2 regions of the Pseudomonas sp. WMBT8 genome follow, and region 2 is predicted to be linked to the other one. Evidence: riboswitches for the same ligand, from Rfam matches in the RefSeq annotation. Region 2 holds a riboswitch; the other holds the start of a gene.
What was found. A riboswitch is a leader RNA that binds a small molecule or an ion and turns the genes downstream of it on or off. The one in region 2 is predicted to bind manganese.
Positions count from the first base shown of each region.

Region 1: it holds a riboswitch for manganese, as region 2 does, so the genes downstream of both, mntP (manganese efflux pump MntP) here and ACO77H_RS23065 (TMEM165/GDT1 family protein) in region 2, are expected to answer to the same signal.

Region 1 covers NZ_CP188096.1:2,954,964-2,959,479, reverse strand. The annotation lists gene ACO77H_RS13890 (ATP-binding protein) at 1-1,332, shown strand, start outside; yybP-ykoY riboswitch at 1,385-1,557, shown strand; gene mntP (manganese efflux pump MntP) at 1,562-2,125, shown strand; gene ACO77H_RS13880 (GtrA family protein) at 2,310-2,717, shown strand; gene ACO77H_RS13875 (glycosyltransferase) at 2,698-3,684, shown strand; gene ACO77H_RS13870 (ArnT family glycosyltransferase) at 3,684-4,516, shown strand, end outside.
Region 2 covers NZ_CP188096.1:5,084,019-5,088,534, reverse strand. The annotation lists gene ACO77H_RS23070 (M48 family metallopeptidase) at 651-1,469, shown strand; gene ACO77H_RS23065 (TMEM165/GDT1 family protein) at 1,596-2,180, opposite strand; yybP-ykoY riboswitch at 2,269-2,390, opposite strand; gene ACO77H_RS23060 (class I SAM-dependent methyltransferase) at 2,441-3,439, opposite strand; gene ACO77H_RS23055 (2-hydroxyacid dehydrogenase) at 3,471-4,436, opposite strand.

The DNA of each region.
Region 1 (4,516 bases), 2.1 Mb from region 2:
GGCGATGTGCTGATCAGTTGGCTGGTGCTGCGCGACAGCCACCACGAGATCGAAGAAGTGTATGACGCCCAGCTCGCGCAAAGTGCGCGCCTGCTGCAAGGCGTGCTGGCACAGCGCGCGCCGGGTGACAACGACTGGAACCGGCTCTACCAGGCCTTCGACGCCGCCATGAGCCGCGTGGGCGAAGATGGCGCGGCGCACCCTTACGAGACCCGCCTGACGTTCCAGGTATGGCGCAGTGACGGCCAGTTGCTGGTGCGCTCGGCAGAAGCCCCGGAACTGAAGGCACCACCCGCGACCCTCGGTTCCCACGACTTGGTGGAGAACGGTCATGACTGGTGCGCCTTCCTGCTCAAGGATCCGCAGCAAGGGCTGCTGATCTGGGTGGGCGAGCGGGATGACATCCGCCAGGACCTGATCCAGCGCATCGTCGGCCATACGCTGTGGCCCAGTGTGATTGGCGTGCCGCTGTTGGCCGCCTTGATCTGGCTGACCATCGGTTGGGGGTTGCAGCCGTTACGCGCAATGGCCCACACCATCCGTGGACGCAATACCGAAACCCTCAAGCCGCTCAACCTGCGCCCCCTGCCCCACGACCTGGAGCCCATGCAGACCGCGCTCAATCGCCTGTTGCAACAGATCGACAACCTGCTGGCGCGGGAGCGCCGTTTTATCGCCGATGCGGCCCACGAATTGCGCACGCCCCTGGCGATCCTGCGGATCCATGCGCAAAACGCCCAGTTGGCCAGCACCCCACAACAACGGGAGGAAGCCCTGGAGTTCCTGGTCAGCGCCGTCGACCGCGCCACACGCATTGCCAGCCAGTTGCTGACCATGGCGCGTATCGAGCCGCGCCTGGCCAACCCCGATCGATGCGATGTGGAACTGACCGCGCTGGTGCGTGAGGAACTGGCCGAACTGACGCCCCTGGCGCTGGCAAAAGGTATCGAGTTGATCCTCGACAGCGACCACCACTGCCTGGTCAAGACCGACCCCGTCGCCCTGGCGATCGCCCTACAGAATCTGGTGACCAATGCGCTGAACTTCGCCCCACCCGGCAGCGAGGTCCGCGTGCAGGTGCAGCCGCAGGCGTCGGGGGCGGTGTACATCAGTGTCGAGGACGCCGGCCCGGGTATCGACGAAGGTCAATATGCGCGCCTGTTCGAGCGGTTCTACAGCCAGGGGCATGCCAATGGCGCCGGGCTGGGCCTGGCGATTGTGCAGATGATCGTCAGCAAGATCGGCAGCACCTTGCAGCTGTACAACCTGCCCCAGGGCGGGCTGTGCGCTGAACTGCGGATCAACGAGGGCGCGCCGCTTCCTAAAGGTTGAGCAGCCCGCGGGGCGGTTTTGACGTTTTTTTCATGTTTGCCCGCATAAGATCCCGCACCTCGTTGGGGAGTAGCCTGCTTGCGAGTCTTTCGCAAGCGTTCGTATCAACATTCTCGGCAACCTGCCGTGGTACGAACACCTTTTGGTTGGTGAGACCAGCGACACATCCATGCCTAAAGTCGGGCGTGTGGTTGTGTCGTTGACTCATAGCCCGACTGGAAGAGCGCCCGTGAATCCTGTTTCCCTCATTCTCCTGGCCCTGGCCATGTCCACCGACGCCTTTGCCGCCGCGATCGGCAAAGGCTCCAGCCTGCACAAACCACACCTGTCGGAAGCGCTGCGTACCGGTTTGATTTTCGGCGTCATCGAAGCGATCACCCCGATTATCGGCTGGCTGATCGGCCAGGCCGCCACGCGCTGGGTGGCAGACTGGGACCACTGGATCGCCTTCACCTTGCTGGTGGTACTGGGCCTGCACATGATTTACAACGGCCTCAAGCACGAAGACGAGGCCGAAGAGAAAAGCGCCCAGCACTCCTTCCTGGTCCTTGCCGTCACCGCATTTGCCACCAGCATCGATGCCCTCGCGGTGGGCGTCGGCCTGGCGTTTGTCGATGTGAACATCTGGGTGGCCGCTGCCGCCATCGGCCTGGCGACCATGACCATGGTCACCATTGGTGTGATGCTCGGCCGGGTCCTCGGCACGATGTTCGGCAAACGTGCAGAGATCGTGGGCGGGGTCGTGCTGATGATTGTGGGTGCAACGATTTTGTATGAGCACCTGTCGGTCTAATCCTCCATCTATCCTATAGAAAGGGACCGACTGCCCCTTTCTATAGGTGACTTATAACAACTAGCCAACACTAAAATTACACTTTGGCAATATGAGCCACTTCAAACATCTTTTTCACATTTTCACATTCATGAGTCGTTAAAGTCAGCGCCATACAGACTCTTGAATACGTGTAACTCTCTCGATGACAGCCCCTGCGTCCCACAACACCTGCGCGCGACTACCTTGTTATTTGACAGTTGGAGTACTTGCCACCGGCGCTCACTACCTAACACTTTTGTTATTGTCGTTGGCGCTACCGGCATTAATAGCGACTTTACTGGGTGGACTAATCGGCACCGCCGTAAGTTACCAAGGCAACAAACGCTGGACGTTCACAACCCCCCGCCCACCCGATACTTATCAATGGTTGCGCTTTTGCATCACGGCCCTCGCCTATAACGCGGCAAACCTGGGGCTGATGGCCTTGCTGCTGGCGCTCTGGCCCCGGCACCTATGGCTGATGCAAGGGCTGACCACCCTCGCCCTGACGTTGCTCACATACCGAATCAATCAGCACTGGAGCTTTCGCCATGAACCCATCAAGACCTGAGCGCCCTCTGCGCCCGCTGCTCAGTGTGGTTGTCTGCTGTTATAACGAAGCCAAGGTACTGCCACTCTTTCATAAACGATTAATGGCTGTGCTGGACACATTAACCATTCGCCATGAAGTGTTGTATGTAAACGACGGCAGTCGCGATGAAACACTGGCGCTGCTGGCGGGTTATTGCCGGGTACCGGGGGTTCGCTGCCTGAACCTGAGCCGCAACTTCGGCAAGGAAGCGGCGATGGTCGCCGGTATTGATTATGCCGGTGGCAATGGGTTGTTATTTATTGACGCAGACCTGCAAGACCCACCCGAACTTATTCCATTAATGGTTCATCATTGGCTGACTGGCAGCGATATTGTCAATATGCAGCGCCGCACTCGACTGTCTGATACGTCAAGCAAACGGATCAGTGCCCATCTCTACTACAAACTGATGAACTTCCTGGCCGACAAGTTTGATGTGCCTGCCGACGTCAGCGACTTCCGGCTGATTGGCCCTGCGCCCCTGGCAGCGCTGCGATGCATGCCCGAGCGCACACGGTTCATGAAGGGCCTGATCAGTTGGCTGGGGTTCAATACCGTCGAGCTGCCCTACGACCGTGAACCACGCAGCGCCGGCCTCAGCAAATGGGGGCCGCTGGCGCTGATCGACCTGGGTATCGAAGGTGTGTTGGCCCTCTCGCGCAAGCCGTTGCGCTGGTTCAGCCTGCTCAGCCTGGTGATTTTCATCGCGACCCTGGTCCTGATCATCTATCAGGTGAGCGTCAACACCTTCAGTTCCCATCACGTGATCATGGGCATCGCCGCGTTCATCGCCCTGGGCATCGCGATGATCGGCGAATACCTGGGCGCCACGTTGAGCGAGGTCAGGCAGCGTCCCATCTACCTGCTCGACAGGCTGCTCGGCGAAACCCCTGAACGCCCGGAACACACCTGCCCCACACACCCTCGCGAACAAGAAAACCGCTGATGACTATGACGACCCGTACGCTATGGCTGCTATTGATCGCCATTTTGGGCCTGCGCCTGGCAAGCCTGGGGCTCTACCCGCTGATGGACACCTCAGAGGCCCGCTATGCAGAAATGGCGCGCAAGATGCTGGTACTCGGTAACTGGGTAACCCCGCTGTTCGAGGTGGATGTGCCGTTTTGGGGCAAGCCGCCGCTGTCGTTCTGGAGCCAGGCGCTGGCCATGCAGTGGCTGGGCATCAATGAATTCGCGATTCGTGTTCCGGCGTGGCTGTTTCATGTGGCCAGTTGCCTGATCATCATTCGTTTTGCCCGTGAGCAAGCGGATGAAAAAACCGCCGTGCTGGCGGCGATTATCTTTTCCAGCTCGACCCTCGGCCTGCTGTCAGCGGGGGTGGTGCTGACTGATCCGGCACTGAGTTTCTCGGTCCTGCTGGCCACCTACGGCTTTTGGCGCGGCGTGGCACAAGGCGACCGGCGGTGGGCGCTGGCAGGATTCGCCGGCCTGGGTCTTGGCCTGTTGGCGAAGGGGCCATTGGCAGTGGTCTTGGTCGCCATTCCCGCGTTCGCCTGGACCGTTGGTTATCGCCAGTGGCGCGCTTTTTTGCGCTTGCCCTGGCTCACCGGCGTTTTGCTGATGCTGCTGATCGCCGTGCCCTGGTACCTGCTTGCCGAACAACGCACCCCCGGCTTTCTTGATTACTTCCTCGTGGGCGAGCATTGGAAGCGCTATGTCGTCAGCGATTGGGCCGGCGACTTGTACGGCAGTGCCCATGCCCGGCCAATCGGTGCTATCTGGCTGGATTTGCTGCTGGCGTTTTTCCCGTGGACCCT
Region 2 (4,516 bases):
GACGGCGGTGTTCAGGTAGTTGGCATCATTGTGGTCGATGGCATTGGGTTCCCAGGCGATATAGGAACCGAGGATTTTCGGGTTGCGTACCACCGTTTCGTGCAGCAGGTTGATCAGTTGTTCACGGCTGACCTGCAGCGGGGCCGCGCCGTTTGCGTCCTTCATGCCCATCAGCGCATTGGTGGTGGCCAGGCCTTTGGCGGTCACCAGCGGCGCTTCCAGCTCGCGCTGGATCAGCGTGGCCTGGGTTTGCGCCAACGCCGTAAGGCGTTGCTCGATGATTTGCTCGAATTGCGCCTGGGTGCGGTCCTGCACCATCTCTTGGGTCCGGGCGCCGGCGAACAGCGCGTATAGCACCAGGGCCGCCACGACACTCAGGACAATGGCCCCGGCCAACGCCGCGACAGAAAACTGAATCGACTTGAATTTCATGAAGGCTCCGGGCGCTTGGTGGGCATGATCTGCCTTTGTGTATCGGCCACAGGCCACGCAGACATGAGGCGCTGCCCTGCAAAAGAACCAGGCATGTCGTTTATAGAATGGTCGTGGGCGTCGGTGGTCTCTGAAATTAGCGGTTAAGCGTCAGGTGTATCTGGCGCCGATACATGAGAGGGCCTACGATACGCGCCATGTTTTCAGGGAGAATGTGCATGAAAAAATCATTGGCGGTAACGGCATTGAGCGCAGCCTTGCTGCTCGCCGGTTGCCAGTCGGTCAACACCACCAGCGGCGGTGCCGTGGGTGTGGAACGCAAGCAGTACATGTTCAGCATGCTGTCGAGCCAGGAAGTCGACCAGATGTACGCGCAGTCGTACCAGCAGACCCTGGGCGAAGCCAGTGGCAAGGGCCTGGTAGACAAGACCAGTGCCAACGCCAAGCGTGTGCAGGCCATTGCCAAGCGCCTGATCGCCCAGGCCCCCACCTTCCGTCCGGATGCGGCGCAGTGGAAGTGGGAAGTGAACCTGATCAAGAGCGACGAGATGAACGCCAACTGTGGGCCTGGCGGCAAGATCTTTGTCTACAGTGGCTTGATCGACACGCTCAAGTTGACCGATGACGAGCTGGCGGCGGTCATGGGCCATGAAATTGCCCACGCCCTGCGTGAGCATGGCCGCGAAGCCATGTCCAAGGCTTACGGCATCGAAATGGCCAAGCAGGGCGCTGGCGCATTGTTGGGCCTGGGCCAGGACAGCATGGCGCTGGCCGACACCGTGGCCAACTACGGCATGACCTTGCCTAACAGCCGCAGCAATGAGAACGAAGCCGACCTGATCGGCCTGGAGCTCTCGGCCCGCGCCGGTTACGACCCGAACGCGGCGATCACGCTGTGGAACAAAATGGCCAAGGCTTCCGAAGGCGCACCGCCTGAATTCATGAGCACCCACCCGGCCTCCAGCAGCCGGATCGCCTCGTTGCAGGCGGCGATTCCCAAGGTGATGCCGCTGTACCAGCAGGCCAAGAAGTCCTGATAATCCAGGCCTTGTGAAGGTCCAAAAGTGGGAGCGGGCTTGCTCGCGATAGCGGTGGTTCAGTTAATTAATACGTGACTGATACAGCGCTATCGCAGGCAAGCCAGCTCCCACATTTGTAAAGGGTTACAACCAGCCGCTGCTTTGCATGGCCTTGTACACCGCCACCAACGCCAGGATGAAGAACGCCGAAGCCGCCAGGCGCCGAATCAAGGTCAACGGCAGTTTCTCCGCCGCGAAATTCCCCGCCAGAACCACCGGTACGTTGGCAATCAACATGCCCAGGGTGGTGCCGATGATTACCAGCCACAACTCGGGGTATTGCGCCGCCAGCATCACCGTGGCGATCTGCGTCTTGTCACCGATTTCAGCGATAAAGAACGCAATCAGGGTGGTCAGGAACGGCCCGAACTTGCGCGAGGTGCTGGCTTCATCATCGTCGAGCTTGTCTGGCACCAGGGTCCACAGGGCCGTGGCGCAGAAGCTCGCGGCGAGGATCCAGTGCAGCACTGCATCCGAGAAGAAACTGCCAAACCAGGCACCCACGGCACCGGCAGCGGCGTGGTTGGCCAGGGTCGCGGCGATGATGCCGGCGATGATTGGCCAGGGTTTGCGAAAGCGTGCGGCGAGGATGAGCGCGAGCAATTGCGTCTTGTCGCCGATTTCGGCCAAGGCAACGATTGCGGTAGGAACGAGAAGTGAATCCAGCATCAGGTAGGTTTCCAGGGGCGGGTCGACACGGCTATGACACGTACAGCCTTCCCGCCCCGGGTAAGGTGTGCGTGTCATAGGTCTTGTCAAACCCCGGTACGTCTGTGCGGACTCCTGGGTCGCATACGCCATGGTCTGCTGACCAAGTATGTTGACGTATGCCGGACGAGCATGTTGCTCGTGGGAGACTACTCCCCTAGGACGGAGCGGATTCTGCCTTGGCAAAATCCATTCGGCAAGCCTTCTTTTTCAAACGCCCGTCAGCCGCGTTTGGCCCGATAGATGCGAAAACCCTGGCCCTCGGCCTTGACTGCGCACACGCCCAGGTGCTCTTCGATCAGCGGTTGATACTTCAGGAAGCTATTGGCGACTAGCCGAAGTTCGCCGCCGTTTTTCAGATGTTGGCGTGCTTTTCGCAACAGGTTTTCCGTAGCGAAATAATCCGTGTGTACCCCGACATGGAACGGCGGGTTACTCAGAATCGCATCCAGGCCCATGGGCGCGGCGTCGATGCCATCAGCGGTCAGCACTTCGCCTTCCAGGCCATTGGCCTCCAGCGTCAGGCGACTGCTGGCGGTAGCAAAGGCGTCCACATCAAGCAGGGTCACGGTGTTGTGCGGGTAGCGCCGCTTGACCGCCGCGCCCAACACGCCGGCGCCACAGCCGAAGTCCAGCAGATGACCGCTGGGCAGTTTGTCCAGGTGTTCCAGCAACAGCGCGGTACCGCGATCCAGGCGGCCATGGCTGAACACGCCCGGCAGACTGACGACCTTGAGCGGTCCGTCGGCCAGTGGCACTTCAAACACCTGGGCCAGGCTCGCCAGTTCCGGCGCCGCCGGAGCATCGGCCACGGTGGCCAGCCACAGCTGGCAGTGCCGTGCGTTGTCGAGCTTGCGTGGCTTGCCGAAGGCGTTCAGTTGCTTGGCGGCGCTTTCGATGCCGCCGCGTTTTTCACCCACCAGGTACAGCTCGGCGCCCGGCAGCCGTGCCGCGACGGCCTTGAGGATGTAGTCGGCCAGATCCTTGGACTTGGGCAGGAACACCACCGCCGTGTCGAATGCGCGTTGCGGCACATCGACCCCGAAATGGCTGCGTTCGGCAAACCGCGCATCCAGCGCTGCCTGGTCGCCCGCATGCCAGCACCAGCCATGGGCATTGGGCAGGCGGCCCAGCAGGTCATCGGCGGGCAGGCCGGCCAGCAACACGTTGCCTTGAAAAAGTTCGGCCTGACGAAGCAGTACTTCACTGCGCGGATCCATGGTCTGCTCCCTGAAAAAGGAGCGCAGTTTATCAACTGACGACGCGCTGCGGTGCTCCGCTGAAAAAGCCCCGGGCGTTTTCAGTCAATTGGCCGACGATCCGTTGCCGTGCTTCGCGGCTGCCCCAGGCACTGTGTGGCGTGATGATCAGCCGTGGAATGTCGCTGGCCAGTAGCGGGTTGCCGGTGGTCGGCGGTTCGACGCTCAGCACATCGCTGGCCGCCCCCCCCAGATGACCGCCGCGCAAGGCGTCTGCCAGGGCCTGTTCATCGATCAGGCCGCCGCGCGCAGTGTTGACCACGAACGCGCCCGGCTTGAGCAGCGCCAACTCACGGGCCCCGATAAAGTGGCGCGTGTGTTCGTTGAGTGGGCAATGCAGGGTCAGCGCATCGATCTGCGGCAGCAGTTCGTCCAGCGGCACCCGGTCTGCACGGGCCGGGCGGCCGGGGATAGCGCCCAGTAGCACGCGCATGCCAAACGCTTGGGCCAGGCGCGCGACGGCGCCGCCCAACTCGCCATGGCCCAGCAAGCCCAGGGTTTTGCCTTCCAGCTCGACAATCGGGTAATCCAGCAGGCAGAACTGCTTGGCTTGCTGCCACAGGCCGGCGTCGACGTCTTTTTGATAGTCCTTCAGGCGTGTGGCGAGGTTGAGCAGCAGCATGATCGTGTGTTGCGCCACCGATGGCGTGCCGTAACCCTGGCAGTTACTAACGGTAATGCCCTGGGCGCGGGCAGCGGCCAGGTCGACGTTGTTGGTGCCGGTAGCAGCGATCAGGATCAGCTTCAGCTCGGGGCAGGCGGCCAGAGTCTGGGCGTTGAGCAGGATCTTGTTACTGATCGCTACCTGGGCACCTTGCAGGCGTTCGACCACCTGATCGGCCGAGGTCTGCTCACACAGCTGCAATTCGCTGAACGTCTCGCGCAATTCGCTGAGGTCGAGGTCTCCCTGGTCCAGGGAAGGGTGATCAAGGAAGACGGCGCGGCGATTGTTCGTCATCAACTGTACCTTTTGCGACAGAGTTCGAAGGCGTAATCTGCCGAGCCTACCAGATGAAATAATCAGTTACTTCTTGGAGT